DNA from 3 places in the Lysinibacillus sp. NPDC096418 genome. Region 2 is predicted to be linked to each of the others. Evidence: riboswitches for the same ligand, from Rfam matches in the RefSeq annotation. Region 2 holds a riboswitch; each other region holds the start of a gene.

Region 1 (10,316 bases), on a different contig from region 2:
CATGATTGATTTATTCATATTAATTGCTTTAGCATCATTAAAAATAGGGGTGTCAATAAAAGTAGGACAAAGAGTACTTACTTTTATGCCAAATTGTTGTGCTTCATAATGAAGAGATGTTGTAAGCCCAACAACAGCATGCTTTGTTGTAGAATAGGCTGCAGAAATAGGCGAAGGTCCAAGTCCTGCTGCAGATGCTGTATTAACGATATGTCCAAAGCCTTGTTCTTTCATAATTTTGTATCCAATCTGAGTTCCGTAAATGACACCCCATAGATTAACATCCATGATTTCTTTCCAGTCATCGATCGACATATCATAAAGCTCACCGTACATAGCCATCCCAGCATTGTTAAACAGATAATCCAACCTACCGAACACCTGATATGTTTCATTAATTACTTGTTCTACACTCGCTATTTCCGTTACATTTACATACACGAACTTAGCAATGATGTTCCTGTTATTGAGCTCAGCTTCAAATGTCTTTCCCTCACGCACATTAATGTCCGCAATAATTACGAATACATTATTAGCAACCAATTCACTACAAATAGCGCTGCCTATTCCTGAAGCTCCGCCGGTCACAATGGCGACTTTCTTTTGCGCCTCCATACTAATCCCTCCGTATTTTACATCTCTTTTACAACGTATTTTGTGTATAAAAGTTGATCAACCAGGGTTGCATATTCGCCCGCGACAATTGCAGCGCCACTACTATTTAAATGAATCCCATCTAATGTTAGATGAAGTCCTCGCTTAGTTGATAATTGATCAATGCGAGTAGGGCTTTTGTAAAACAATACATCCTTCATAACGCTCAAAACACTGGTACCAATGTATTCCGAACTGCTAACTTTGGACAAATGTTGTTCGAAAACAGATTGCAAATTCAAAAAGCTTGTATTTGGATGTTTACTCGAAATAGATTGGATAATGGTAGATAATTCTTTTAGTTCTTTATTTGCATCGTTTGTTGTATTTTCTCCAACGACTGCTGGTGATACGGTAACAACATGTTTAGAAGAGGTAAGAATCATTTCTATAACTTTAGTGAAGTATACTTCAAATTCTTCGTGGTCTTTCGCTACAGGCTGAGCTTGCACTTTAAGCATTTTAGAATAGACATCATTGACCCCGATCCAAAGGAAAGTAAGGTCGTAATCTGTATCCAACGTTGTTTTAGTTAAACGAGTATACAGACTTTTAACGGTTTCTCCCGATTTTCCGAGGTTGATAAAAGTAATGCTAGGGTACTTTTCTTTTAAGAGATTTGAGAAAGGCACTCCTGGACGACCATCTGTTAAACTATCACCTATTAATCCAACTTTCATATTAAATTCCTCCTTTTCGGATTGACCCTAAAAAGATTGTAACGGCTTGATTAAATAGTGGTTCAAGAGATTTCAATTCTTGTGCACTTGTTAGTTGGCATAACCCGCCGAGCCATGTGCCAAGTAAGACAGTCCATTCATCTACATTTCCAGTAGTAAATTCCCCGTTATCGACACCTTCTTGTAAAATTGCACGGTAAGAACTCATTGGGGTAATGGCTAATTCCATTAGTTTTTGTATAGATTCAGGACTTGAACTCGGAGTAGATGCTAATTCCTGACCAGATTTTAATAAAGGTGTTTGGTAATTATAGAGAACGTGCATTGCCATACCGTACAACTTTTCTATAGCTGTTAAGAAGGTAGGTTCTTTTTGTATCCACTTGTTATACCAATCTTCCATCGTTTCTTGAGCCAGAAGGACAAACAGCTTTTCTTTGTTTTCAAAATGATAATAAATATGACCTTTACTGTAACCAGAAGCTTTTGAAATATCTCCAACTGATGTTTGGTTATAGCCTTTTTGAGCAAATAAAATTGATGCTTCTTTCCTGATTTCATGTTTTGCAGTTTCACTGTCATAACGTCTTTTATTCAAAGTAATACCTCTTTCTAAAATTGAACGATTGTTCTAATTTGATTATACATAATTATCTGAAAAATGGAATTAAAAAACAACAGAAATTTTATGGATTTTTGGTGTCAGTAGGGGAGTGCTTAGGTACGATGGGGAAGTCGCTTTTAGTTAGCGGGGTACAATCAATCCAAATAGAAATGCCACACTGCTTAAAAAGTGTGGCATTTCTATTTATTATTAATCGAATAAGCTTTCGTATGGTGCAACGTCAATTTTAAGTTCATCTAATTTTTTACGTAAAAATTTATGATCTCGCTTAGGTGTAGCTTGAATATAGCCACGAATAATTAAATCATGATTGATTGCAGGTGCTTTTTCCTCAAGAGCAAGCTCCCCAATCTTTCCAGCGATTTTCTCTTTTGCGACTTGTCTAAATAACTCAGGTACAGGGCTGACTAATTCATACAATAATTCCTTTTCAGGTTGTCCCCATAAATGAATTGTTTTATCTAAGTAAAATTCTTGCCAATCTAAATCTGATTTACCATCCTGTTTTGGTAGCGCTTTTAAAAACTTGCGGAACATGAAAAATCCGCCAATCCCCATTAACGAAATTAGTACGGCTACCCAAAATAAGATAAACCATAGAAACCAACCATCTAACAAACCGTTCACCTCTTTACATTCTCTCTCCCTCTATTATAGAAGCTAGTGAAAAAAAATTCATCCTAATTGTCCCTTTTTTGACAAGTCAATCGTATATATTGTGTAGAAAGGGGGGACGCATATGGCAAACTCAATGTTTTTAGGCGCAACATTGCGCTTAAAGTATATTACAGGTCTGAACGACAAAAGTGAGCCGATTTTCGTTACAAAGTCGTACCGTAACTTAAATAGCTCGCATACTGCAGAAAATTTACTAGCGATAGCATCAGCAATCGCTAGTCTATCTTCTCATCCACTTGATAGTGTGACAAAGCAAGAAACAACAGATTTATCGTAAGGGCTGATTAATGATAGAAAAAAGAGGAGGTGCGAAAAATGGCACAAGTATTAGAATTGCAGTTTGAAACAACGGAAGGAAAGACTTCGACAATTTCCATCGATGCGCCTAGGCAAGATGTGACGGCAGAAGAGATTCAGCAAGCGATGGAAACAATTATCACTGCAAATGTATTTGAAGTACAAGCTGGTGCTTTTGTAGGCATGAAAGGCGCTCGAATTGTTGATCGACAAGTTTCACCATTTGAATTAGATATTGTGTAAATCCGAAAGTGGTCTTTGTGGTGAATGCTGCAAGGACCATTTTTAAAAAGGGGGGTACCGTTTATGGAACAGATGCTGAATATGGTATCAGATATAGGCTTTCCAATTTTGGTGTCGTTTTATTTGCTACATCGAGTGGAAGTAAAACTAGATGCAATTCACGATGTTCTTTTGGCGTTAAAGTGAAGCTAGACTTCACAAATATGTACGAAAGCTGTCACGCGGAAAACTTGTCATCGCTTACATTATTCGGGTAAGATGGAGTTAGTGTAAGTTAGGGAGTGAGTAGGGATGAAGGTAAAGGTAGTAGGATTAGTGATGCTGCTTGCAGTTTCGGCTGTGCTTAGTGCATGTGGCAATGTGAAGTTTAAAGCGGACTATAATTATGAAATGCAAGAATTTGAGCATATCAATCAACGAAATGAAACTGTTTCGCTTGAGAGTTTAAAAGGTAAACCGTGGTTAGGTATGTATATTTTCACGAATTGTGTTGATGTATGTCCGCCAATGACATTTAATATGACACAAGTTCAAGAAAAGCTCGTGGAAAAGGGTATTGAAGATTATAATATTGTGGCCTTCTCTGTAGATCCAGATGTAGATACACCAGAAGTATTAGCAGATTATTTAAGTCCCTATAATGCGCCAGATGAATCGAAGTGGAATCTATTGACAGGGTATTCGCAAAAATACATCGAACAGTTTGCAGCGAAATCAACAAAATTGATTGTGAAAGATGATCCTAAAACTGACCAGGTCATGCATGCGGTGACATTTTTCTTAGTAGATAAAGACGGTGTACTTGTAAAACAATATAGAGGTCAATCAGACGACCCATCTGAGGTACCAATCGATACAATCGCTGTCGATATAGAAACATATATTGAAGAAAACTTATAAGAGCAAGCTAGTACTATTTTTGTAGTACTAGCTTTTTAATTTATGAATATATTTTTATAAAGAATAGTATTTTCGGCAGAGATTTAGTAGTACAACCATCCAAATTAAGGGAGGAATTATAGATGAACATAGGGCAGATATACTTAGGTGTGATTCAAGAAAGATTTCAGGCTATCAAAGAATTAGGTGATAGAACGTTTGCACAGTTGGCACATGATCAATTGCACTGGTCTTACAACGAGGATTCCAATAGTATTGCTGTCATTATCAAACATATGAGCGGTAATATGGTGTCTAGGTGGACAGATTTTTTAACGACGGATGGGGAAAAGCCAACAAGAAATCGTGATGATGAATTCTTTGATAGCTTCACTTTAAAAGAAGAGCTAATAGCGGTTTGGGAAAAAGGATGGCAAGTTTTCATTGACACATTACGTGGATTAACTGAAGAAGATTTACTGAAAGTCGTAAAGATTCGAGGAGCGCAGCATACAGTGATTGAGGCGATTGAGCGACAAGTGGCCCATTATGCAATGCATGTTGGACAAATTGTTTACATTGGCAAGCAACTTAAAGGGGAAGAATGGGAAACGTTGAGTATTCCAAAAGGTCAATCAAATGCCTTTACAGAGGCAATGATGAAAGAACAAAAATAGTCAAGACGATTACAGAAAGAAGTAGTTTAATTTATTATATTCAGAAAATATAATTGACTATGTTATTTTACCATGTTATGTTTGTTACTAATTTAATATCGGTCATTACAAGTTTGTTTGATAAAGATTGTATATCAAATAATTAAAAGGAAAATGGGTGTAAATCCCATGCTGTCCCGCAGCTGTAAATGAGGAGTTTTGTTTTGAATGCCACTGAGTATGTACTTGGGAAGGTGAAACAAAATGTTGATTCATGAGCCAGAATGCCTACTTGTAATAAGATTCATTAAAGATCTACGAAAGATAGGGAGATGGATAGAGAGCTTTTTAATAGTGGGTTTTTCTGTCCTTATTCAACATGAATAGGGATTTTTTTATGCGTATTTTTCTATTTTGTAATAATTTTTTTGATGGTGAGATAGCATTAGCTTTTTTTAGTGGGTTTTAATGAACCTAGAACAAAGACAGGGAGAAATGACAATGACATTGAAAAAGAGTATTTTACCAATAATGTTAGTATTGCTGATGGTAATAGTAGCGGGTTGTTCAAGCGCTAATGACAATAGTTCAGCAACACCAAAAAAAGCAGGCAATGAACAGAAAATGTTAACAATAGGCTGGCCATTAGATGTAGGACCGCTAAATCCCCATACATATTTACCAAACCAATTGACTGCACAAGCAATGGTCTATGAATCATTAGTAACGTATAACGATGATGGCACTATTTCGCCTGCGTTAGCAGAAAGTTGGGATATATCGCCTGACAAAACAGCATATGTATTTCATTTAAGAGAAGGCGTACAGTATTCAGATGGTACTGCATTTAACGCAGATAATGTTGTGCGTAATTTTAATGCAGTATTAGCTGACCGTGAAATGCATTCTTGGATGGGGATGGTCAATCATATCGTGGAAGTTGTGAAAGAGGATGACTATACAGTTCGTTTACAATTAGATGAACCATACTATCCAGTGCTCAATGAATTAGCTTTTGTTCGTCCATTCCGCTTTTTAGGGGATAAAGGCTTCCCAGAAGGTGATGCAACATACAAAGACATTCAAGCACCAATTGGTACAGGCCCTTGGGTATTAACGGAATATAAAAAAGACGAGTACGCACTTTTCAGCCGCAACGAACATTATTGGGGTGAAAAGCCGGAAGTAGATCAAGTAAAGGTAAAGATTATTCCTGATTCGGAGTCTATTTCACTAGCATTTGAAAATAAAGAATTAGACTTGATTTATGGACGTGGGATTATTAGCTTAGATAATTATACATTCTTGAAAGATAGCGGCAAATATAAGACGGCTATTTCAGAACCATTATCGACACGTGCTTTATTATTCAATACACAATCAGGTCCTTTAGCAGAATTGGAAGTGCGTCAAGCATTACAATATGCAATTAATAAAGAGCAAATGGTAGAAAGCATTACACATGGTACTGAAAAAGTAGCCAATACATTATTTTGGGATGCCATTCCATATGCCAATATTGAGTTAACGCCAATTATATACGATCAAGAAAAAGCAACGCAAATATTGGATGAAGCGGGTTGGGTATTAAAAGCGGGCGAAAAAGTACGCTCGAAAAATGGAGAGAAGCTTGAATTAGATTTAATTTATATCGCAACAGATGCGGTTCAAAAACCAATGGCAGAATTAATGCAGGGTGAATTGGCGAAAATCGGTGTGCAATTGAATCTAGAAGGTGCTGATGTAATGGTAGGTCTTCAAAAAATGATGGATGATCAAGCCGACATTAATTTCTGGCGTACAAATGGCCCACCAACAGATCCGCATAGCTTTGCAAATGAATCAGCTACACCGAATTCAAGTGTAGTGTATGAAGCGAAATTAGGGTTACCAAACGCAGCAGCAATTGATGAAAAAATTCAGCAATTACTAATTGGTACAGATGAAGAAGAACGTGTGCAATTATATACAGACATTTTGACAATATTCCATGACCAAGCATTATTCTATCCAATCTCATATGAAACAAATAATGTTATTTATCATGACTATGTGAAAGATTTCTCTCCTCGTGCATCGGAATATGATATTCCTTTTGCTCAAATAGATTTGGAGAAGTAGAAGTGAAAAGTGGTATTGCAAATAAGTCCCTTAAGCAAGACAACTTGCTTTCTACATTGTAAAAATCCCAAGGTCACAGCGTAAGTCGCAACCCGTGCTAAGCGCAGTTTGTTGCGTCTTACGGCTTGTGCGTGCTCCTACCGCTACGTTTCACTCACGCTTTCTTCGCAAATTAAGTTCCCGTAGGAGTCTACGCAGATTTTTGACTGTATATCAAAAAAATAGATACGCTCAGCATACTATTTTTCTTTTTGAGCAGCCCTTATTTTTCAATACGACGTTTTAGGAAGTGACTACTATATACGAATCTACATGGCTCTTTTGTCTGAAACGCATCCTTACTTTGCCATTTGTCTTAGTGGGGGTATCGATGATTACTTTTATATTTGTTCGCTTTGTACCTGTGGAGCCCGCAGAAGTCATTCTTAGAATGTCACGAATTGCTCCTACACCTGAAGCAATTCAAGCATTGCGCGAAGAACTTGGTACGGATAAACCTATGCTTATTCAATTCTTTATATGGTTGAAAGGAGTGGTACAGCTAGATTTTGGTACTTCCTTTGTCAGTAAATTACCTGTAGGGCATGAAATTTTCGCGAAACTACCAGCTACAATGGAGTTGGCGTTCGCTGCATTTATATTGATTGTCTGTTTGAGTATTCCACTAGGAGTTGTAAGCGCACTTTATAAGAATTCATTTATTGATAAAATCGTTCGCTTTTTTTCTATTATTAGTGTATCGATTCCAACTTTTTGGCTTGGATTTATACTTTTATACATATTTAGTTTGAAGCTTAGTATTTTTCCGACAAATGGTAAGGGAACTCTTTTGCATATTGTATTGCCAACGGTGGCATTAGCTTTACCTGTCATTGGCTTGTTTACTCAGTCTATTCGAACGAGTGTACTAGAAGAGCTCCAAAAACCATATGTCCATTATGCACAATTAAGAGGTTTAAAGAGGCATATTATTATTACAAGGCATGTACTGAAAAATGCTGCAGTTCCGATGACGACCATGCTCGGAATGACACTTGGGAATTTACTCGGTGGTGCAGTAATTGTAGAACAGGTTTTTAGTTGGCCAGGGCTAGGCCGTTATTTAATCGAGTCCATCATTAATCGCGATTATCCGGTAGTCCAATGTTATGTATTAATTATTGCGATGATTTATGTACTAGCAAATCTATGTACGGATATTTTACATCGCGCCCTAGACCCTCGTTCCGCTATGAAGGAGAGGAGGGGGTAATGTGAAAAGGTTTAAGTTAAATCCTAGACAACTATTTTGTGTAATTGTACTTGTATTGATTGGATTTCTTGGGCTTTTTGCAACGTGGATAATGCCGAATGATCCGTACTTTGTAGAGGTTACAAACAAGTTTTTACCACCTTCATGGGAGTATCCGCTTGGAACTGACCATTTGGGAAGATGTATATTCTCACGTTTATTGCTGGGTATTCGTTATTCTGTAGGGGCTGCAGTATTTATTCAAATTGTTGCGAGTGCTCTTGCTATATGCATTGGTGCGACAGCTGCCTTTAAAGGTGGAATTGTAGATTTTTTATTTATTCGCCTATGTGATATTTTATTAGCTTTCCCGACCCTCGTATTGGCATTTGGACTGCTTGGTATTTTAGGGCCAAGTTTAAAAAATGTATTATTCGCTTTGATATTCACGCAAGGGATCTATTATTCGAGAATTTTAAGGGGCTTATTTATTAGTATTAAGGAAAAAGAGTATATTCAAGCAGCGAGGGTTAGTGGGACATCGGGATTGAAATTGATTGTTAGACACTTTATACCGAATACGATGACACCATTGTTAACAATCGTATCTCTTGATTTAGGAAAAGTTATTTTAGAAATTGCTGGGTTTTCTTTTATAGGACTTGGTGTTCAAGCACCTACGCCTGAATGGGGCATGATGATTAGTGAGGGTAAGCAGTATATTCGACAACATCCTGAACTTATGTTGTATCCAGGGATAGCAATTATCTTCGTTGTGCTAATCGTCAATGTATTGGCAGGTAGCAAGAAATCAGTATTTCAAAAGGGGTAGCTATGGAGAGTGAAACATCATTCGAGCCAATTTTAAGCGTCCAAGATTTAACCGTAAAAATTGGTGAGAAGCGCATTTTGCAAAATATTAATTTGACCGCCTATAAAGGGCGTGTATTAGGGATTATTGGTGAAAGTGGTAGTGGAAAATCGATGTTGTGCCAAGCAATTATGCAAGCACTTCCAACCTACGCACAAAAAGAGAGTGGCAAAATACTTTATAATCAACACGACTTATCGATGCTACCGGAAGATAAGATGAGAGCGATTAGGGGTAAACAGATATCGATGATTATGCAAAACCCGTCAGCATCACTTGATAGTATACAAACGATTGAAATGCATTTTCGTGAAACATTAAAGGCACATTTTCCGATGAACAAAAAAGAAATAAAACAAACAGCAATTTATTATATGAGAAAAGTAAACTTGCCGAATCCAGAGAAACTATTAACTTATTATCCATTTCAATTAAGTGGTGGGATGCTTCAGCGTGTGATGATTGCTTTATCGCTTTCGATGCAATCAAAGCTTGTCATAGCAGATGAACCGACTACAGCACTAGATACAGTCAACCAGAAAAATATACTATCATTATTTGATCAAATTCGAACAGAAACAGGTGCAGGTATTATTATTGTGACACATGATTTGGGCGTTATTGCAGAACTTGCGGATGATGTTGCAGTCATATACAAAGGTGAGATTGTTGAGCAAACCAACGTTTATGATTGTTTTGATAATCCCAAGCATCCATATACGAAAGAGCTTTTACAATCAAGGCTTATTGTTTAGAGGTGTATAGATGTCATTATTAGAAGTGAAAAATGTTACGAAGCATTATGAAGTACGATCGTCATTGTTACAAAAAAAGCAAGTAGTGCCAGTGCTAGAGGATGTAACTTTATCACTTCAAGCAGGCGAATGTTTAGGGCTTGTTGGACAAAGTGGTTCTGGTAAAAGTACGTTAAGCAGAATTATTTTAGGTTTAGAGGAGCCAACTAGTGGGACAGTGCGATTTGATGACGTTTACTTATATCAAGCAGATAATCAGAAGAAAAAACAGATTCGAAGAGACTTACAGGCGGTATTTCAAAATAGCTTTAACTCATTAAATCCTAGACAAACTGTTATGGAAATAATAGAAGAACCTTTGCTCAATTTTGAAAATTATTCGAGAGATGAACGACGTCATAAGGTAGAAGAATTATTAGATTGTGTGGGGTTAGTAAATGAAGTTGTACATAAATTCCCTTCCCAATTAAGTGGTGGACAACAGCAACGTGTATGTATTGCCCGGGCAATAGCTATCAACCCTAAGTTGATTGTTTTGGATGAAGCAATAAGTAGCCTTGATATGATCTTGCAGAAACAAATTTTAACGTTACTACAAGCTTTGCAGCATCAATTGAAATTATCGT
Region 2 (10,316 bases):
ATGGCGAAGAATACCATCTGATTACGCGGATTGATTCAATTAGAGCAAGACCAAATTTAGAAAAGCTCTATTACGATCCAAAGCCTATTCTTAGTGCTGCAAGAGTAAATGATCTGCTATGTTCGATGGTGATGCGTTTTTATGAGACTTATTTAGCTGATTTAACGTTGTTAATCAGCACCTATCGTGAAAGCAATAAATCGTTGAATTTAAAGAAATATGTTGAACGTGAATATGCCCAGTTTATGCAGGCGGTCAAAGCGTTGAATGACTATCATTTAAACTGGCACCCACGTGGTAATGGACATGAGCAGTTACTAAAAATAATTAATAATTTACAAATATTAAAAAGTAAGCCAGGCAATGTGCTTATAGATTTTTCAAATAATCACGGATACGTAATTGTAGAACCTGCTTATTTACTTATAGAGCAAACGAGTAGTACGGCACAGGCGTTGTAGTACATAGTCCTCCTTTTTATGGAGGGCTTTTTTTAGTTGATGATTTTAATAAAGAAGTGATCTGCAACGTTGCCCAATTTCTCCAAAAGAATCTCTTCATATTATCGTTGGTTTATTGGTAGTAAACCAAAACTTCAAAAAGAATTGGAATTTCGCTTCCTTTTTATTGCATTATTTTTACATATGACTTATTATTACGTTATACGTTATATCGCCAAACGTAATAAAACGAAAAAGGAGGTTTTGAATAGAAGTGAAAGGTAAATTTTCTGAACCGCCATTATTAATTTTGATTAGTCTGGCAGAAAAAAGCTGTCATGGTTATGCGATTATGGAGGATATTGAAAAAAATTACGACATTAAGTTGGGGCCAGGGACGTTGTATGGAGCAATTTCACGTTTAGAAAAAGCCGGCTTTATTCATATGCTTGAATCGGATGATCGTAAAAAAGTTTATGAACTAACAGATGCGGGGCGAAATCATTTAACTGATCAAATAAAAGAGATTCAAAAAGTAACAGCATTAGGAACGAAAAGGCTTGGTCTGACATGAAGTGGTTAATATATTTGTATCCAAAAAGTTGGAGACAGAGATACGGCGATGAATTGATTTATTTTTTGGAACAGACGGATTTGTCATTTTATGTGTTGAAGGACCTAATGCAAGGTATAGTGGATGCTTGGAAACAAGAAATAAGTGAAAGAGAAATTTTTGGCATTCGTATGAGCTATATCGTATTACTTGTTAGTTTAATTAATGTGTTTGTAGTTGTAAAATTCATTTCGTTACGGGAGGTTATTTTAATGGAACAAGTTGCAATAATTATAGCTATGGTCTCGTTTTTCTTTGCAGTATCTATTTTCATTGTTAATCTTTTTAGATCTTCGGATTTCCGAAGTGCTTTTTCAATCAAAACAAAATTATCAAAGATGTCAGTAGGTTTAATGGGGTTATATGCGATTAGTTTTACTGTATTTTTAGTGCTAGCAAATTAATGATACAGAGTGTGTAAGGCTCTTTTTACTTCAATCTCCATTAAAAAACAGACTTAACCCTAAAATATAGAGTGAAGTCTGTTTTGTTTTTCTATCGTAAGCAGTGCATGGCTTCTTGTGCTTCTTGCCAAGGAACGGAATAGCCTTTGCCCTTAGCGCAAAATATACTAGAAGATGTGTATTCAGGATCAACATTTTTATCATAGCCAATCTGAGCAATAACCTCAGCAGTGTTATGACACAAATCATAGCCATCAAACTGCAGTGATAGTGAGCCTTTGCCATTTGTATAAGCGGCAAAATTAGTGCTGTAGCTCATGAATGTAGCTACAGGGGCACGGCCGGTTAGTAAAACGTGCTCCTCAGTCAAAATAGGTGCGTCAAAAGTTCCTGCTGCTTGTTGAACATCAGTTATCATACGCCCAATAAAATCGTTCGGTGCTTTAAGTTTGAAGCGGTAATATGGTTCGAGCAATACATTTTTAGCTTGTTCGAGCCCTTGACGTAGCGCTCGGAACGTTGCTTCACGAAAATCGCCACCATCTGTATGTTTATTATGCGCACGTCCAGTTAGTAGAGTAAAACGAATATCTGTAATAGGATAGCCTGTTAATAAACCATGATGTTCGCGCTCAAATAGATGTTTTTCAATGAGTCGCTGATGTCCAACGGATAAATCATCGGCATGACATGCATTGACAAATGTAATGCCAGTTCCACGCGTGTTTGGCTCCATCAATAAATGTACTTCGGCATAGTGCTTTAACGGTTCAAAATGACCGTAGCCTGTCACAGTCGTCGCAATGGTTTCTAAATATAGGATTTTAGGCTCACCAAATGTAATTACTAGAGAAAAGCGGTTAGTTAGCACTTCACGAAGAACCTCGAGTTGAATGACGCCCATAATATGCACGTGAATCTCTTGAAATTTTTCGTTCCATATAACTCGTAACGTAGGTTCTTCAGCTTCAAGTAAACGAAAGGTTTTTAATACATCTTTTATATGTTGCCCTCCATCATATTGCACCTTTGCCTGTAATGTCGGTACAAGCTCAAATGGTTGTGGATTTATTGAACTACCAAGGACATCACCAATTTGAGCCTGACTTAGTCCTTTCACCGCAAAGATTTCCCCAGCACTTACTTCTTGTACAGTTTCAAATCGATTACCGTTATAAATACGAATTTCCGTTACCTTCTCTGTAACTACTCCTAACGTAAAATCATCTCGAACATGTAAGGTTCCTTGCAATGCTTTTATAAATGTGAGACGTTGATGACCGTCATGACGAATTTTAAATACTTCGCCCTGAAACGGTGCTTCTTTTTCATAATTTGTCGCAGATAGAAGTGGAAGTTGAGCTATAAACTCCTTGATGCCAATATCTTTTAATGCCGATCCTATAAAGCAAGGGAAAGCTCGTTCTCCTTTAATCATTGCTTGCAAGCTTGAAAGGCAAGTAGAGGCATCCAGCGATTCAGTAAGAAAAGAATCAAGTAGCAATTCGTCACGTTCCGCAAGCCATTCGGTAATCTGGCTAGATACATAGTCCGAACGAAGCGACTCATTAATAAATAATACGTCCTCAGAACATTCCTTTTGGAGTTGCGCCATTACTGCATTTACATCTGCACCTTCACGATCAATTTTATTGATAAAGAAAAACGTCGGTACATGATATTGACGTAAAAGTTGCCATACCGTTTCAGTATGACCTTGCACTCCTTCAACGGCGCTTACGATAATAATTGCATAGTCCATGACACGTATAGCTCGTTCCATTTCTGGTGAAAAGTCGACGTGACCTGGGGTATCGATAAGCGTATATGTATCATCTCCGATTTGCATGCGACCTTGCTCGGCAAAAATAGTAATTCCGCGCGCACGTTCGATTGCATGATTATCTAAAAATGTATCTTGGTGATCGACACGACCCCTAGCTTGGATGCTATTCGTATGATAAAGAAGCTGTTCAGAGAAAGTTGTTTTACCTGCATCGACATGAGCGAGCACGCCAATTGTCTTTAACATAAAAATCCTCATTTCATTCGTCGTTGACTATTATTGTAACAGAAAATTATCAGTAATGATTTCATGTTACATAAATAGTCTTTATGATAAAGTAGTGCTTATATATCAAAGAAAATTCTAAAATGGATAATTTTGTGTGATTGCTAGAATAGAATAGTTCTGCTATTCTAAATTTTATAACTTAATATGAAGTTTTTTATTGGTGCAAATGTCTTTGGACATTTGCTTAAAAGGGAAATCGGTGCAATTCCGATGCTGTCCCGCAACTGTAAATGGGGAGTCTATGCACAATGCCACTGTAGCTAAGTTATGGGAAGGCGTATAGACGATGAACCTAAGCCAGGATACCTGCCAATTAAAGCAACACATTTACATAGAACCACGAGGATGGTTGTAGTGACAGGGTAGAGAAACCCATTATTTCACTATGACATCCTCTTGTAGACAAGGGGATTTTTTTTATGCCCTTTGTTATAAGAGGGGAGAGCATTTTGAGGAATCAAACAACAAAAAACATAGCCATAATCCTAGTAATACTGATTGGTGTCGTCTTTGTATCGATGACGATAGCAGTCATGGTGGGCTCTGTATCGATCACACCAAGTACGGTGTGGCGTGTAATTTTATCACATGCGCCTTTCAATCTATTTGGCATTGAATCGGACTGGAGTCGCTCACAAGAAATTATTATTTGGCAAATTCGTACACCAAGAGTCTTACTAGCTATGATTGTCGGGGCTGGTCTTGCCATTTCGGGAGCAGCGATTCAAGCCCTAGTTCGTAACTCGATTGCAGATCCGTATATTTTAGGAATATCCTCGGGTGCATCAGTTGGAGCAACGTCTGTTATACTACTTGGTGCTTTTTCGTATTTAGGTATGTATGCGCTGTCATTTGCAGCCTTTATTGGTGCGACGGTAGCCGTGATAATCGTGTTTTTCCTAGCACGAGTACAAGGAAGAATTTCAGTTATTCGTTTATTATTAGCAGGTATTGCAGTGTCACTCGTGTTATCAGCGATGACGAACTTTATGCTGATGATGTCGAAAGAAGAGGGTGGTCTGAAGGCGGTAATGTATTGGATGATGGGTAGCTTGGCTGGTGCAAAGTGGGCGAATTTAGCGATTCCGTTCGTCGTATTTATTGTTGTCTATTTAATTTTACGATTACACGCACGTCATTTGAATTTATTGTTACTAGGTGAGGAATCAGCCGTAACACTCGGTGTCAATATAGAAAAATTCCGACTGCTCCTTATCCTCTTAATCTCTCTGTTAACGGGCGTGTTAGTAGCAGTTAGTGGGGCAATTGGCTTTATAGGTCTCATTATTCCACATATTGTACGTATGATTGTTGGCTCTAATTATAAATTTGTCTTACCCGTAAGTGCACTACTTGGCGCGATCTTTTTAATATGGGCAGACGCTGTAGCGCGTATTGTCATTGCCCCAGAGGAAATGCCGATTGGGATTATTACTGCTTTATGTGGTTGTCCATTCTTTATTTGGATGCTCCGTAGGCAAACTTATTCATTCGGGGAGGGGGATTAAATGGTATTCGTTGCGCAAAATCTGTCTTTCACTGTACAAAAAGCGAAAATATTAAAAAATGTATCGATGCATATCCATGAGCAAGAGTTTGTAGGTTTAATTGGCCCAAATGGCAGTGGGAAATCCACGTTATTAAAAAATATGTACAGAATGCTTAAACCACAAGTCGGAGATGTGTTTTTATATAATGAAAACATTTACAAGCAATCCGCAAAGGAGATGGCCAAGCAACTTGCAGTTGTAGGACAGGAAACACCAGTACTATTTGACTTTACTGTTAAGGATCTTGTGGCTATGGGACGCACTCCACATAAACGACTCATTGAAGGCGATACGAAAGAGGATCGAGATATCATTGAACAATCAATGCGCCAAGCTGGCATTGTTCATTTAACGGAACGTAATTTTAGTTCCTTATCTGGTGGTGAAAAAAAACGTGTTATTGTCGCAAGGGCATTAGCACAGCAGGCAAAGATAATGGTATTAGATGAGCCAACAAATCATTTGGATGTTCAGCATCAGCTACAGCTAATGGACCTAATACGGAGTTTACCGATTACCGTGGTGGTTGCCTTACATGATTTAAATATTGCAGCGACTTACTGCGACAAAATTTATGTGATGCAAAACGGAGAAATTATGGCTTATGGGACACCACAAGATATATTAACACCTGCCATATTAAAAGAGGTATTTGGCGTACATGCAGAGGTTAGCGTGCATCCCATTACGAAAAAACCACATATTTTCTATATACCAGAGCAATTCTTGTAGTTAGCAAAGGGATCATAGATTTCTTTCTATATAATTTTGATCATTAAAGGAGGAAAGGACATGAAGACATTTAAAAGCATGTGGCTTATTCTTGCAATCGCAATGTTAAGTATTTTAGCAGCTTGTGGGAACGATAAAGCACAGAAGTCAGAAACAGAAAATGAACAGTGGGACCCAGCACAAGCTGCAGCAACAGAGGTAACGATTGAAAATAATGATACGACACAGATTTATACAGAAGCACCTAAAAAAGCGATTAGTTTAAATCAGCATGTCACAGAAATTATGTTGGCATTAGGGTTAGAAGATTCAATGGTTGGAACAGCGTATTTAGATGATAAAATTTATGCACCTTTAAAAGCGGCCTATGATCAAGTTCCGGTTTTGGCTGAGCAATACCCTACAAAAGAACAGGTGATTGATGCAGAAGCGGATTTTTTATATGCAGGTTGGAAGAGTGGATTTAGTGAGAAGGGTGTAGGTACACCAGAAGAGCTTGAGACACTAGGAATTCACACGTATTTACATACATCTTCAAGCACCACTAATCCTTCATTAGAGGATATTTTCACGGATATCCGTAATATTGCGAAGATATTCGAAGTAGAAGAGCGCGGGGAAGCACTGATTGTGCAAATGTCACAAGAAGTAGAGGATATTCGAGCGAAGCTACCACAAGGAAAGGAAGAATTGCGTGTCCTTATTTTTGACAACGGAAAGCAAGATGTTACTACCGCAGGGCAAAATTTCATGAATGAGCTTGTCACTGTAGCAGGTGGTAAAAATATCTTCGGTGATGTTGAGTCTGGTTGGACAACTGTTTCAAAAGAGGACACAGTAGAGCGCAATCCTGAAGTTATTGTAGTTATTGACTACGGGTCTACTAGCGTAGAGGAAAAAATTAATTTCTTGAAAAATGATCCAGCGTTAAAAGAGACTGATGCAGTGATGAACGAGCGTTTTGTTACTTTACCACTTTCGGCAGCATCAGAAGGGGTTCGTGCGGCTGAAGCCATTCAAATTTTAGCACAAGGATTCTATCCAGATAATTTCTAATAAAGGCCTGGAGCTGGCGATATGCTGGCTCCTTTTTCATAAGGGGAGATGGGACCATGTCAATCAATGCATTCAAATATAATATTCCTGATAAAACATTTGCAAAGTTAAACACTGTAGGTGAATTTACGCGTCTTGCAGTAAGTCCTGGTATTATTAATAAGCATTATACACCGGTACAATTTCAAAAAATTGCAGAAGTAATCGGGGAGAATGGGGCGATTAAATACTCTGCATCTTATAGTATATTGCTATCCGTCCCGACAATTGATGTTCCAGAGGTGAGACAGAAGTTAGAACAGGCAGGCTTATACATTTCACAGCAAGGTCCTATTGTGTCGATGAAAGCATGTGATTTTTGTGATGGGGATAAGATGGAGGCAGCGGCGATAACAGAAGCGCTTTATGAGCGGCTTGAAGGTATAGAGGTACCAAAAAGATTGCGTGTCAATATGAATGGTTGTGCATCAGCTTGCTACAATGCCGTTTATGACGATATTGGCCTTGTTTACCAGAAAGATAGTTTTGATGTCTATTTAGGAGCTGTTCCGATGGGAAGACATGCACAGGCAGGGGAGTTATTTGCAAAAAAAGTACCTGTACAGTTTATTGAACAACTGTTACAGGCAATTATCACGGACTATCAGGTATATGCTCGCCAAGACGAACCATTTCACAAATATTATCACCGAACGAAATCTGCTGATTATTGGCAAAAGCTTATATAATAATGGGTGCCTCAAAAAGAGACACCCGTTTTTTTAGTTTAATTTTTGAATGAAGACAACTTTTAAGTAGTTGAATTCAGGGAACTCACGTGGTATGCGGAAATCCTTTGGTAGCCCGAATTCCTCAACAATTTTATAGCGTGTATTAGTTGCTTTAAATGCTTGGTCGATAAAGCCTTTGAATTTCTTCATACCAAAACTTGCGTTGTTTGTAGAAGCGACAATCACTCCGTTTTTCTCTGTAATTGCGATTGTATCCATTAACAATTTTGGATAGTCCTTCGCTGTTGAAAACGTCATTTGCTTTGTGCGTGCAAAGCTAGGTGGATCTAATACGACAAGGTCAAATTTCATGTTATGACGTTGTGCATATTTGAAATATTGGAACACGTCCATCACTTTGATGTCCTGTGCCTCATAATCAATCGAGTTGACACTAAATTGTTCAATAGTTTTAGATAAACTACGCTTTGCAACATCTACACTTGTAGTTTTCGTAGCGCCACCAAGTGCTGCTGCGACTGAAAATGCGCCTGTGTAAGAGAATGTATTAAGCATATTCGAACCCTTAGCGTAGCGCTCACGAATTGCAAGGCGAACTTCACGCTGATCGAGGAAAATACCAGTCATCGCGCCGTCATTTAAATTGACTGCGTAATTCATGCCGTTTTCTTTCACGATTAATGGGAATTCACCTGGTGTACCCATGACAAAATCGTCTTGCTCGATATACTGACCTTTACTATCAAAGCGTTTTTTTTCGTAGATTGCTTTATAATTTACCGTTTCAGAAAGTGCCTCATAGACAGCATCCTTGAAGGAGTAAATGCCTTCACTATACCAGCTTACCATATAGTAACCATCAAAAAAGTCTATTGTTAAGCCACCGATACCGTCGCCCTCACCGTTAAAAGCACGAAATGCTGTAGTGTTAGGATTATTAAAGAAGGCTTCACGATTTTGGATGGCTTTTTTGATTTTCTTCTCAAAGAAAGCTGTGTCAATTTCTTCGTTGGCATCTGTTGTTAATAGCCAGCCAATCCCTTTATTTTGTAAGCCGTAATAACCAGTTCCGATAAAACGATTGTGTATATCTAGTAAGCGTAATAGGGAACCTTCCTCGGCAGGTAGTTTACGTGCATCGACTGCGTCTTTCGAAATTAGTGGGTAGCCTTTTTTTAATGGGCCTGCAAATTGATTGTTGATTTGTAGTGCAATTGTTTGTGTCATGTTGTCATCCTTTAAAAAGCATTTTGCTCTATTATCGCATTGTTTTAGGGATATAGACAAATTATTTTATAAAAGCAGCAATTTTTTCGACAGTGTCAATCGTTGCTTCCTCGAAAAAGTCCATTTTACTGAAATAACTATGGATTAAACCTGGCATAACAACATGATTAACTTCTACACCGGCTGCGGCTAATTTTTCTGCATAGCTAACGCCTTCATCAAATAGCACATCTGCCTCTGCTGCAAGAATAATTGTTTTCGGTAATTCCTTAAAATCCGCCGCTTGAAGAGGGGCTACTAAAGGATTGGATAAGGTATCCTCCGTTAAATAATGTCCTGTAAACCATTCCATTCCCTGCGTGTCTAAACCGAAATGTGCGCCGAACTTCGAATACGAATTCATAGAGAAATTGATGTTTGTCACTGGATAAATCAGGGCTTGTGCAGTAATGGCCGGCCCGTTTTCTTGCTTTGCAATATGTGTCATTACAGTTGCTAAATTACCGCCAGCACTATCACCGGCCACGATCAAACGTGTTGGATCCCCATTTAATTCTGCCGCATGTTCATAAACCCAAAGTAATGCATCGTATGCGTCGTAAACAGGCGTTGGGAACGGAAATTCTGGAGCTAGTCGGTAATCAATCGATACAACTATTGATTGTGCTTTTTCCGCAAGTAGCTGACAGCCGGCATCTGCTGACTCTAAATCTCCAAATACCCAGCCACCACCATGGTAATATACAATAATCGGGAGAATTTTTTCGTGGGGAGGCGTGTAAATACGGACCTTTATTTTCGCGCCGTCACGTACTGTTATTTTTTGATCTTCGATGGAAGCAAGAGTTGGTGTAAGTGAAGATTGCCATTTTGGAACAGTGCGCGAAGCTCTTGCCTCTTCGGGTGTCATTTCGTAATAATGGTACCCTGTATCATTTGCTTCTATATAGCGAATTGCTTCGTTAGTTAATTGTGTCATCTTCATCATTCCTTTTTCGTAACGTTTGTAATTTTTATTATAAACTATTCTTATTAAAATACTATGTATTAATCTTGGAAAAGAAAATTATTTTATAAAAGAGTGAAAATACTTCAGTTAGTAATCAAAAATACGTTTATAATATAGGGTATATCCAACTTGGAGGGACAAAATGATTTCATTAATTGTGGCACATGCCGAACAACGCGTAATTGGCTATGAAAACGATATGCCTTGGCATTTGCCAGGGGAGTTACAATATTTTAAGGCACAAACGATGGGTAAGCCCATTATTATGGGGCGTAAAACGTTTGAATCTATTGGTCGACCATTACCTGGACGCCGTAACATTGTCATTACAAGAAATGGAAGTTTTAAAGTGGACGGTATAGAAACAGTGGCAAGTTTAGATGAGGCACTTAAGCTTGCTGGAGAGGTACCTGAAATTATGATTATTGGTGGGGAGCAAATTTTCCGACTAGCATTGCCAATAGCAGATCGACTTTATGT
Region 3 (10,316 bases), on a different contig from region 2:
ACAGATGGAAAAGCCATTAAAAGTAGTATCATCAGCAATGCATAATCCTGGTTTTGGTTATTACAGTAATTTTGTTAATCGATCGGTATCTTATCAATACGATGAGCGGTATCCTCATGAAGAATTAGAACGCTTTTTAGAAGGGGAGGGCTTTCATCCATCTAATACGGTTGCGATGATGACTGCGGTGTTTGCGCGTTATGCAACTGTTCGAGAGTTTGACTATGAAGGCAATCGGATTGTGGTAATGATTACAGCAGGTCTTGGAAATGCTGTTGATATTACACGTTCGTTCCATCGTCAGGAGCAGTATCATGCTGGTACAATTAACACTTGGGTGCTGATTAATGGAAAATTGTCTGATGAGGCATTATTTCAGGCGATGATTTCAACAACTGAGGCGAAGGTTAAGGCACTATTTGACGAAGAAATCCTAGATCCGACTACAGGTACGCAAGCAACTGGCACATCAACAGATAGTTTATTAATTGCGTCCACTGAAGAGGGAGACTATCATCAATACGCGGGTCCGATTACTATGCTTGGCAAAGTTATTGGTCACGGCGTTTATGAAACAATGCGTGAAGCGATTCAAAAATATAAAAAAGATAAAGAGGAGAATCCACTATGATAGCAATGATGATCGCCTGTATCATTGGGCTAGTATTTGATCTAATTGTAGGGGATCCCCCAAAATTGCCCCATCCAGTTCGTTGGATTGGTAAACTGATTGAATCACAGACTGAGTTATGGAATAAAGGAAGAATGCGTAAAACGCGAGGCTTGATTATGGCACTGGCAGTTGTAGGAACAACCATGTTTGTCGTGACAGCAATTTTACTTATTAGTTATAATGTTAGCTTTATATTTGGCGTTGTTGTGGAAGGATTATTAATTGGTATAGGTTTGGCACAACGTAGTCTAAAGGAGGCAGCGATGGCTGTGTACGAACCGCTTGCAAAAGGTGATTTTGCAGAGGCACGTGTGAAGCTATCGTGGATTGTCGGGCGAGATACTGAAAAGCTAGACGAAGATGAAATTGTACGTGGTGTCGTAGAAACTGTATCAGAAAATACGAGCGACGGTGTAACAGCTCCTTTATTTTATGCGTTTTTATTTGGCGCAATTGGTTTATGGGGGTATAAGGCGGTCAACACATTAGACTCGATGATTGGCTATAAAAATGAAAAATATCAAGACTTTGGCATGTTCGCGGCAAAGTTTGATGATGTGTTGAATTTTGTTCCAAGTCGTATAACGGGGTTATTAATGGTGCTCGGTACAAAAAATGAAACAAGTGTGTCGCTCGGTGGGCGTTTTAAACGTTGGCTGAAAGACGCGAAAAAACATCCAAGTCCGAATAGCGGTTATTTAGAAGCCGCAACAGCTGTTCAATTAGGAGTACAGCTTGGCGGTAAAAATTCATATCAAGGTATTGAATCTTTTCGAGCGACAATGGGGGAGAAATTAGTTCCCTTAACGAAAGAGCATATTGCAAAAACGGTTATACATATGCGTATTGCGACGTTACTCTTTATGCTCGTAATGATAGCGGTGGAGGTGTTTATTCTTGCAGTTGCCTAATCATGGAGCCAATCCACAAAATGTGTATGGCCAGCTTGGGCTGGTTATGCCAACAGAAGTGTATGATTTTAGTGAAAATGTCAATAGTGCAGGTCCTCCTCCATTTGTAGAGGCACGATGGCGTACTTTTTATCCGTTAATTCAGCGTTATCCTGATCCGGATGGGGAACCATTTCTATCGAAAGTAGCTACTTTTCATGGGGTATCTAAAAATACAGTGTTACTTGGAAATGGTGCATCTGAATTATTTAGCGTACTGGCAAGACGTTATGAAAATAAACGAGTGATTGTCATACATCCAACATTTGCTGAATATGAACGAACGTTAAAAGCTGCAAATGCGGAAGTTGTATCTGTTGTAGTTGAAGATGTTATGCAATATGCTTTGCCGATGGATCGTTTATTTTCGGAAATGATGGATGCAGATGCATTAATTATTTGTACACCTAATAATCCGACTGGTGTACTGCCCCAAAAGAGGGAGTTGATGCAACTAATTGCGCATGGAGCAAAGGTTCAGTGTGAGCTTATTTTTGACGAAGCGTTTATAGATTGGGTCAGCGAAGATTTTTCGCTGATAGGCAGCGTGGCAGAGAATCCACATGTTATTGTCGTTCGTTCAATGACAAAGATGTACGCTATACCTGGACTACGCCTAGGTTATTTGGTTTCAAGTCCAGAAATTGTGGCAACACTTAAAGAAATGTTACCACATTGGAATCTAAATGCACTTGCATTAGTATTAGGTGCAGGCTGTTTGGATGAAAAAGATTATTGTACTAATGCAATAGCGCATGCGACTATACAACGACAATGGTTACAAGAATTTTTAACACTGCATGGTTGTCAAGTTACAAACAGTGTAACGAATTACGTATGCTTTTCATTACCACAGTCAAATGATCCAGATGATTTTTTTACGTATTGTTTAGCAAAAGGTGTCGTGTTACGTCATACAAAGAATTTTAAAGGGCTTGACGGAAAATGGTTCCGTGTGGGGATGAAGGATATTACAACAATGTCGCGTTTACATGGCTGTTTAGAGGAATGGTTTAATACAAAAAAAGCAAGGGTGAGATAAATGACAATGTTTTATCTTGTTAGACATGGGGAGACTGTATGGAATAAAGAACAGAGGTTACAGGGGTGGCTTGATTCACAACTAACATCTGATGGTATTATGCATGCAAAAAAATTAGGTGAACATTTAAAGAGTGTAAAATTTGCAGCGGCTTTCTGTAGTTCAAGTGAGCGTGCAAAGGAAACTTTATCTTATTTAGTTCACGATAAAAACTTGCCAATTCACTATGTAGATGATTTGCGTGAAATTAATCTAGGTAATTGGCAAGGTAGAACAATTGATGAAGTACGACAGCATGATCGGTACGAGTATGAAGTGTATACTGATTTTCCTGCACAATTTATTGCCACTCATACAGAAAGCTTTGGTACAGTCACTGAGCGCGCGATGTATGCCCTGAAAAATATTGCTAATCAATATCCGGATGATAAAATTCTACTAGTGTCCCATGGTGTAACGATTAAATGTATCGTGAATGCCATTTTAGGTAGAAGTATTAAACAACTATGGGCACCACCAATAATTGAAGACACAAGTGTCACAATTGTAGATGTAGAAAACGATCAATGGCGAGTAAAAGAAATCGGCAGTACGTTGCATTTACAATAAGGAGGCGTTAGTGCATGCCACTTATTTTTATAACGGGTGGGGTACGTAGCGGCAAATCTTATTTTGCTGAACAAGCTGCCGTAGCCCAATATCAAAACGAGCCGTTCAAACAAAAACGGCTCGTTTATGTTGCGTCTGGCGTGGCAACAGACAATGAAATGGAAAAACGGATTATACGGCATCAAGCGGATCGTTTAGCACAGGAGGTGTCATGGCACACAATCGAAGCACCTTATCGTGTGGATTTAGCCTTTAGTGAGTTGGCTGCAGGCGATGTTGCCCTATGGGATTGTGTGACAACATGGCTAACCAATGCATTTTATGAAGGTTTCGACTCTGGAACGCCATGTGTAGGAAAGCCTGGTTGCTTAAAGGAAAAGCTACGAGTGATGAAAGAATCGGTAGTGACGTTACTGAAAAAAAAGGTGACGCTTTTTGTCGTATCCAATGAATTATTTGATGAGCCTTCTTATACGAGTGAGGAGGTCGAACTATATCGACAAATGCTCGGGGAACTGCATCAATGGTTTGTTTCAGTCGCTAACACTGCATATGAAATGGATTATGGTGTCGTGAAAAAATGGAAATGAATTGGCTGGGTTGTTAAAGTGGTGCGGGTCACTCGAGGTAGGGAGTGAGTCGCTCAACATGAAGAGAAGATCGCTCAAGTTCAGTGCTGAGCCGCTCAACATGAAGAGAAAATCGCTCAAGTTCGGTGCTGAGTCGCTCAACCTGGTGAGAAGGTCGCTCAAGTTCGGGGCTAAGTCGCTCAACATGAGGAGAAAGTTGCTCAACCCTACTATGATTTTATTTGTAAGGATGTATAAAAATTTTCGATAGTTACCAATAAACAAGAAAGAAGGCAAGGCGTTGAAAAATAGTTGGTATAGCGTATTACTCGCATTTCAGTTTTTTACAGTTTTGCCTGTACATAAAGAAATTCCGTTGACGAAATCCACCATCACTGGTATGTTTGCCTTTTTACCATGGGTGGGTGCCATCATGGGAAGCCTTGTGGCTGCAAGTATTTATGGTTTAACGGAATGGACAGCAAGTAGCGAAGTCCTGCTTACTTTTGTCATCATAGGATTATTTGCGCTCTTTACGGGTGGTCTCCATCTGGATGGATTTATCGATATGGGGGATGCTTATTTTTCATATCGGGACCGAGAGAAGCGACTTGAAATTTTAGATGATCCACGGGTAGGAGCATTTGGCGTCATGTCAGTGCTATTTTTAGTGCTTGGAAAATTTGTGGTTCTCCATGAACTGTTCGTGCAGGAAAAGCTTGCGTTATGGACATTGATATTTATTCCGCTCATCACAAGGGTGGGCATGAGTTTTTACTTTATGTCCTTGAAGTGTTCAAAGGAGAAGGGACTTGCGTACTTTTTTAAAACGCATATAAAATCAGGGGTACTAGTAGCGCTAATGATTGTGACACTCATACTAGCGATTAGTGGCGTAGGTTTTGTGACTGGTAGTTTATTTGTGCCAATTGTTTTGTTAGCTGTTTTAGCTATTGCACTTTTGGTGTTTCGTCACTTTACATTACGGAATTTTGGTGGTGTCTCGGGTGATTTACTCGGCGCTTCGATTGAAGGAATGGAGGTCGTATTATGGGTGACATTGTTAGTGTTCGTCTAATGCGACATGCGCCAACGAAAGAAAACCTTGAAAAGCGTTATCTTGGCTGGACGGATTCACCTTTAGTGGATGGATTCGTACTTCAAAAGGTGGATCAAAATGTGACTAAAGTATATGGTAGTGATTTATTGCGCTGCCAGCAAACAGCCGAAAGTTATTTTCCAAATGCAACCTACATAAGTGAAGCTCTTTTTCGGGAAACGAATTTTGGTGATTTCGAAGGCAAAACATATGATGAATTAAAATCAGACGAGCGTTATTGTGCATGGTTAGATAATCCGGTCGAACATATCCCACCAAACGGAGAAGGTTTTGATATGTTTTGTGCCCGAGTTGTTGAAGGGTTTCTAACCTTACCAAAAGATGAACAAGACTATGTACTAGTTCTACATGGTGGTGTAATTCGTGCATTATTAGTTCGTTTTGCACCAGAGGAAAAAACTTTTTGGTCATACGATGTACCACATCATGTAATGTTTACATTAACCTTCTCACAAGAAGCTTGGAAGGAGGGGGCGAGATGCATGTCTTTATCGGTGGCGCCTATAACGGGAAAACCGACTATGTAATGAGAAAGCTTGAAGGCCAAGATGTTTTTCTCGCAGATGGCTTTATACCAGAAAACATCCCATCTTACAAAGTGTTGGTAATAAAAAACTTAGACAAATGGCTCATAACACAAAACTTAGAAGACGATGAGGTACTTGTCGCAAATGTTTTAACACGACTAAAGGCTCTTGAAGAAAAATGTACGCTGTATATAATTGTGACGGATATGGGACGTGGCGTTGTACCAATGGAAAAACAAGCGAGGATGCTACGTGATACGTGTGGTCGGTTGTACCAGGCGTTATTTGCGGAAGCAAAGCAAGTGGTTCGTATTTGGTATGGTATCGGCGAGACTATAAAATAGATAGAAAAGAGGAAATGGATATGGATAGACAAAAATTAACGAACTTGACGCTAACAGCTATGATAGCAGCAATTTGTGCTATTGGCGCAGTCATTAAAGTACCATCTTTTGTATCAACTGCGGCACTAGACTCTGCACCTGCTTTTTTAAGTGTAGCGTTCTTATCACCTATGTTAGCGGGCGTTGCGGGTATGATAGGTCATTTTATTACAGCACTAACATCAGGATTCCCACTTGGGCCTTTGCATCTTATTATTGCAGCGGAAATGTTTGTAGTAGTTTGGCTATTTGGTATTATGCATAAAAAAGGATTGAACTTTTGGAAATGGCCAGTAGCACTTATTTTAAATGGGATCATTGCCCCACTGCCATTTTACTTCATCATTAGCCCGGCATTTTTCTGGGGGGCATTACCCGGTCTGTTCATGGCAACACTTATTAACTTAGTGATTGTCGCTGTAGTGATGCCAGTTATTTCGAAAGTGTTTGTACGAAAAGAAGGGCGGGCACATTGAGAAATGCTGTGAAAATTGGTGGGTTGATTGCAACAACAGATAATGCCGCGGCCATTGGTGAAAAACCACAAGATATTGTGAGTGCGTCTGACAAATTGACTGCGTATTTAACTGCGCGTGTTACATTTTTAGAGCAACTTGCTGCAAATGCTATTCCTACACATATTTTACTTGCGAATTTTTCAGGAGATGATGCATGGAATCGCTACGTGGCAGGGATTGAACAGGTATTTGATGAAATAGGTCTTGTGCGTCCACGTGTAGATGGTTCCTCTGAGTCAAATATGCCGACATTGCAATCCGGCTTATCGATTACGATGCTTGGTGAGGTACAAAAGCGTACCGAATATGAACATAATAAACTTATTTGGTACACATATGGGCTACCCCTTGTCGGTAATGAGGTGCTAGAGCAGCCTGAAAATGTTGCCCAGTTGCAACCAATTTTTGACGCTTGGCAAGAGGAAATTGTGCAGCAAGTTTGGCCAGTTGGATCCAAAGGACTTCAAGTTGAGTTTTCACGATTATTTGGTGATAATAAAGTAGAGTGCTCACTAGATATTACCAAAACAGCAGGCCCATGTACTGTCATATTACTTGGGGTACACTCGGGAAAAGAAGAACAGGCACAAAATATTTTCACTAGAAATTTTGAAAAATTGTGTATAACTGAGGGTTCCTAGACCATTGACGAACAAAAGTAGAGGCTTGTAAGTTTCAAAGTGCGAATCTTCTATTTGAAAAACCAAACACAGTATGTAAGATTTGTTTAGGAATTTAAACATAATATATAGTATTTTGAACAAGCGGTACCATTATGGTTTAATAGGGAATTCGGAAATAGAGTCATCTAAAGCCGGAGCTGTCCCCGCAACTGTGAGTGTTGACAAATGATCAAAAAGCCACTGTGAAAAACGGGAAGGCAATCATTTGGCTAAAGGCACGAGCCAGGAGACCTGCCGTTACGTTCAAGAAAACAACACATCTTCGGGGATTGAGAGGTGGAGGCGAGAGATCTGTCCACTTCCATTTCCGATTTTTATGCGACCATACAACCGCTACAGGTTGTGTGGTCGCTTTTTTGATGTTGAGGATGGCCATGATTACGTGCATTTATAACCTACTGACCGTTGCCATCAAATAAGCTATGAATGTCCATTTGATGGCTATCTTAAGGATCCATAAAAGTGGAAGTAAGCTGAGGAGGACGTGGATCTTGGTGAAAATAGATTTTTAAATATTTTAATAATTTAACCTAATTTTAACCTTCGTAGTTTAATATGTGGATGAAATATTAGTAAAGATAATTACGGAGGAGAGAAACATGGTGAAAAAAAAGCTATTTATTTCTACAGTAGCAGCGGTAGTAGCTGCAACATGTGTTGTACCTACAGGAATGGACATAGTAGCGGAGGCAGCAACGCCAAAATTTTCGGATGTGTTGGAGAGTAATAGTCATTATGCAGCCATTATGGACTTAGCAAGCCGTGGCATTATTAAAGGCTACGCGGACGGAACTTTTGCACCTGAAAAGCAAGTGACACGTGGACAAGCTGCCAAAATGATCGTAGGAATTTTAGGATTAGATACAGGAAATGTCGCTAATGCTGGATTTCGAGATGTATCGCCACAAAATGAATATGCAGGGGCAATTGCTACACTCAAACAGGCAGGCATAATAGATGGATATGCTGATGGCACTTTCCGTCCGAATGAATCGATTAAGCGCAATCATATGGCGAAAATAATTACACGTGCACTTAGTCTAGAAGGTTCTGCATCTGTAGAATTACCATTTACAGATCTACACAGTGACTATAAAGAGGCGATTAGTACATTGTTTGAATATGGCATTACAACAGGTACAACAGCGACGACGTTTGGTGGAGAGAATTTTGTGGCAAGGGGGCAACTGGCTTCATTTATCGTCAGAGCTGAAAGGGCAGTGCAGGCAATTCAATCAGATCAACCCGAAAAGGAGAAGGCAAGCGCTGAAATAGTATTAGAGACTTTGACGATAGAAGAAATCAAAAAAGACAAAGTGAAAGCCGAAGATCAGGAATGGACAATTGGTGCAAATGTTCAAGCAATGCTAAATGAAAGAAATGCTGCTGCATTAGAAGGTGCACGTATTGACGTGATCTTTGTAGAAGGCGAAATTGCAGATCTAGTATTTATTGAATTGAATACATCTGGGCAACAAGGCGCCAATATTACATTAGATGGTGGTAATTCAATATTTACTGGCAACATTACAGTCAATGCAGATTTTGTTGAACTGAAAAATATGATCATCACTGAAAATGTTGTGTTGACAGATCGAGCAAAAACAAATGTCGCAATCAATCAGGTAGAGGTAAAAGGTGAGTTGATTATCCAAGAGAGAGCTCCTATCGTCACAGCTTCACTTACAAATGTAGCAACACAGTTTTTTGTAACAGAAGAGGGGGGAGGGCTAACTCTGAGCGTTCATAGTAGTGTGCTAGGAAGAGTATCAGCTGCTGGATCAGCAACTATCAACTCGGATGGATCAATACCATATGCAGTTATTTTTCCTACTATCCAGATTATAATTAATGCACCTCGTGTAGGTGTAGCAGATTTCTATCTAGGGCAAAGTACTGAAGTATCGGGAACAGCAATGATTGATAATTTGATACTTCGGTCTCCTGAAGACCTACAAAAGTTGTTCCTTCAGTTGCTTAATCAACAGCAGGGATTGTTAATGGAACAGCAAGTGTTTTTGGAACGGTCACAACAGCAAGGACTGTTGTCTAACTCTACGCAACAGCAAATGCAAACCACAATGAATGAATTAAAGAAAAAACTAGAACAAATAAAGCAACAACAAGAGCAGGCAAACCAACAGGGAGCTCAACAAGGTGATAGCGAAATGAAACCAAATGTAATTATTGGAGGTTCTTTAAGCATAGGCAATCTACTCGTAGGTACTCCTCAAGCTAATATTAGCCTACAGCCATCAGTGAGGATTACGAATGTTAGAGCTACGGTTCCTCTAGAACAATTACGCAGGATGATTGGTGCTCAACCTGGACAAATAACGAATTTTATAACAGCTGCTAATACACAAGTACCTTATAATACCCCATCATCCAATAGTTCAACAGATAACGGTTCTAGTAGCGATAGTAGCTCTGGAAGTAGCACTGATACGGGCCTTACTAACACGGATTTAATTCGTCTACAACAGGCAATTGTAGAGGCGAAATCAGGGTTAGTGGAGGTTTCAGTAGACGGATCAACAATTGCAATTCATCGCCAATGGACGACAGCAGAAGTGAAAGCAAAGTTTAGTGAAGTACTAGAAGAAGCAGAGCGTACTGCCGCTAAAGTAAATGTAACCAATTCAGAAGCTTTGACAGCCTACAACAAGCTTATAGTAGCAAAACGTGTCTATGATGCTGCCAAACAATATGGCACAATGAAGCTATCAACAGAAAGTCTTGCAAACTATATTTCAATGGCAAAGTGGAAGTTAGCAGAGTTTGAAGAGTCTATTTTACGTGAAGATTTAGCGATTTCGAACAATGGGCAAGATATTCCACAGTCGAAACAGTGGATACCTAGAAGTGTTAAAGAGGCATTTGCAACTACAATTGCAGATGCAGAAAAAATGAAGGCAAATGCGGAATCAGGTGAATTTCAGCGGGTTGCTTCTCTAACAGATATGAACATCTTACTAGCAAATACAAATTTATCACAAGAAGATCTTAACAAGATGGCGGAAAAATTAGAAAAGCTTATGAATGTTCAGCCACTTAATGGTTTACAAGAAGTATTCGCTGTGCAAAGTTTGTTATCGGGTCAACAGATTACTGTACCTAATGATGAAATTACTAATCATACAAGTATTTTCAAAGAGATTAAAAATCTAATAGGGCAAGATTATCCACTGACAGAAGAGCAACTTGAAATCGATAATAATCAAGTAACGGTCACTTTACAT

The links. Region 2 has a riboswitch for cobalamin ahead of ACIQZG_RS21290 (FecCD family ABC transporter permease). Riboswitches for the same ligand answer to the same signal wherever they lie in the genome.
Region 1: linked by a shared signal. The riboswitch ahead of nikA (nickel ABC transporter substrate-binding protein) and the one ahead of ACIQZG_RS21290 (FecCD family ABC transporter permease) in region 2 are both predicted to bind cobalamin.
Region 3: linked by a shared signal. The riboswitch ahead of ACIQZG_RS21970 (S-layer homology domain-containing protein) and the one ahead of ACIQZG_RS21290 (FecCD family ABC transporter permease) in region 2 are both predicted to bind cobalamin.

What each region holds. Positions count from the first base shown of each region.
Region 1 covers NZ_JBIWEY010000030.1:17,231-27,546, forward strand. Annotated here, with positions in the region: gene ACIQZG_RS18455 (SDR family NAD(P)-dependent oxidoreductase) at 1-615, opposite strand, end outside; gene ACIQZG_RS18460 (SGNH/GDSL hydrolase family protein) at 633-1,334, opposite strand; gene ACIQZG_RS18465 (TetR/AcrR family transcriptional regulator) at 1,336-1,932, opposite strand; gene ACIQZG_RS18470 (DUF2621 domain-containing protein) at 2,149-2,577, opposite strand; gene ACIQZG_RS18475 (DUF1659 domain-containing protein) at 2,699-2,914, shown strand; gene ACIQZG_RS18480 (DUF2922 domain-containing protein) at 2,953-3,177, shown strand; gene ACIQZG_RS18485 (YvrJ family protein) at 3,241-3,363, shown strand; gene ACIQZG_RS18490 (SCO family protein) at 3,469-4,077, shown strand; gene ACIQZG_RS18495 (DUF1572 family protein) at 4,200-4,733, shown strand; cobalamin riboswitch at 4,826-5,022, shown strand; gene nikA (nickel ABC transporter substrate-binding protein) at 5,214-6,833, shown strand; gene nikB (nickel ABC transporter permease) at 7,123-8,085, shown strand; gene ACIQZG_RS18510 (ABC transporter permease subunit) at 8,087-8,896, shown strand; gene ACIQZG_RS18515 (ABC transporter ATP-binding protein) at 8,899-9,690, shown strand; gene ACIQZG_RS18520 (ATP-binding cassette domain-containing protein) at 9,701-10,316, shown strand, end outside.
Region 2 covers NZ_JBIWEY010000041.1:13,142-23,457, reverse strand. Annotated here, with positions in the region: gene ACIQZG_RS21310 (hypothetical protein) at 1-461, shown strand, start outside; gene ACIQZG_RS21305 (PadR family transcriptional regulator) at 715-1,014, shown strand; gene ACIQZG_RS21300 (hypothetical protein) at 1,011-1,457, shown strand; gene ACIQZG_RS21295 (GTP-binding protein) at 1,549-3,489, opposite strand; cobalamin riboswitch at 3,673-3,859, shown strand; gene ACIQZG_RS21290 (FecCD family ABC transporter permease) at 4,050-5,039, shown strand; gene ACIQZG_RS21285 (heme ABC transporter ATP-binding protein) at 5,040-5,813, shown strand; gene ACIQZG_RS21280 (ABC transporter substrate-binding protein) at 5,874-6,869, shown strand; gene ACIQZG_RS21275 (precorrin-3B methylase) at 6,926-7,597, shown strand; gene ACIQZG_RS21270 (class I SAM-dependent rRNA methyltransferase) at 7,631-8,827, opposite strand; gene ACIQZG_RS21265 (alpha/beta hydrolase) at 8,889-9,806, opposite strand; gene ACIQZG_RS21260 (dihydrofolate reductase) at 9,979-10,316, shown strand, end outside.
Region 3 covers NZ_JBIWEY010000044.1:25,324-35,639, forward strand. Annotated here, with positions in the region: gene ACIQZG_RS21920 (adenosylcobinamide amidohydrolase) at 1-631, shown strand, start outside; gene cbiB (adenosylcobinamide-phosphate synthase CbiB) at 628-1,584, shown strand; gene ACIQZG_RS21930 (pyridoxal phosphate-dependent aminotransferase) at 1,571-2,665, shown strand; gene ACIQZG_RS21935 (histidine phosphatase family protein) at 2,666-3,274, shown strand; gene ACIQZG_RS21940 (bifunctional adenosylcobinamide kinase/adenosylcobinamide-phosphate guanylyltransferase) at 3,289-3,864, shown strand; gene cobS (adenosylcobinamide-GDP ribazoletransferase) at 4,145-4,921, shown strand; gene ACIQZG_RS21950 (histidine phosphatase family protein) at 4,894-5,490, shown strand; gene ACIQZG_RS21955 (bifunctional adenosylcobinamide kinase/adenosylcobinamide-phosphate guanylyltransferase) at 5,442-5,834, shown strand; gene ACIQZG_RS21960 (ECF transporter S component) at 5,855-6,349, shown strand; gene ACIQZG_RS21965 (hypothetical protein) at 6,346-7,032, shown strand; cobalamin riboswitch at 7,140-7,327, shown strand; gene ACIQZG_RS21970 (S-layer homology domain-containing protein) at 7,674-10,316, shown strand, end outside.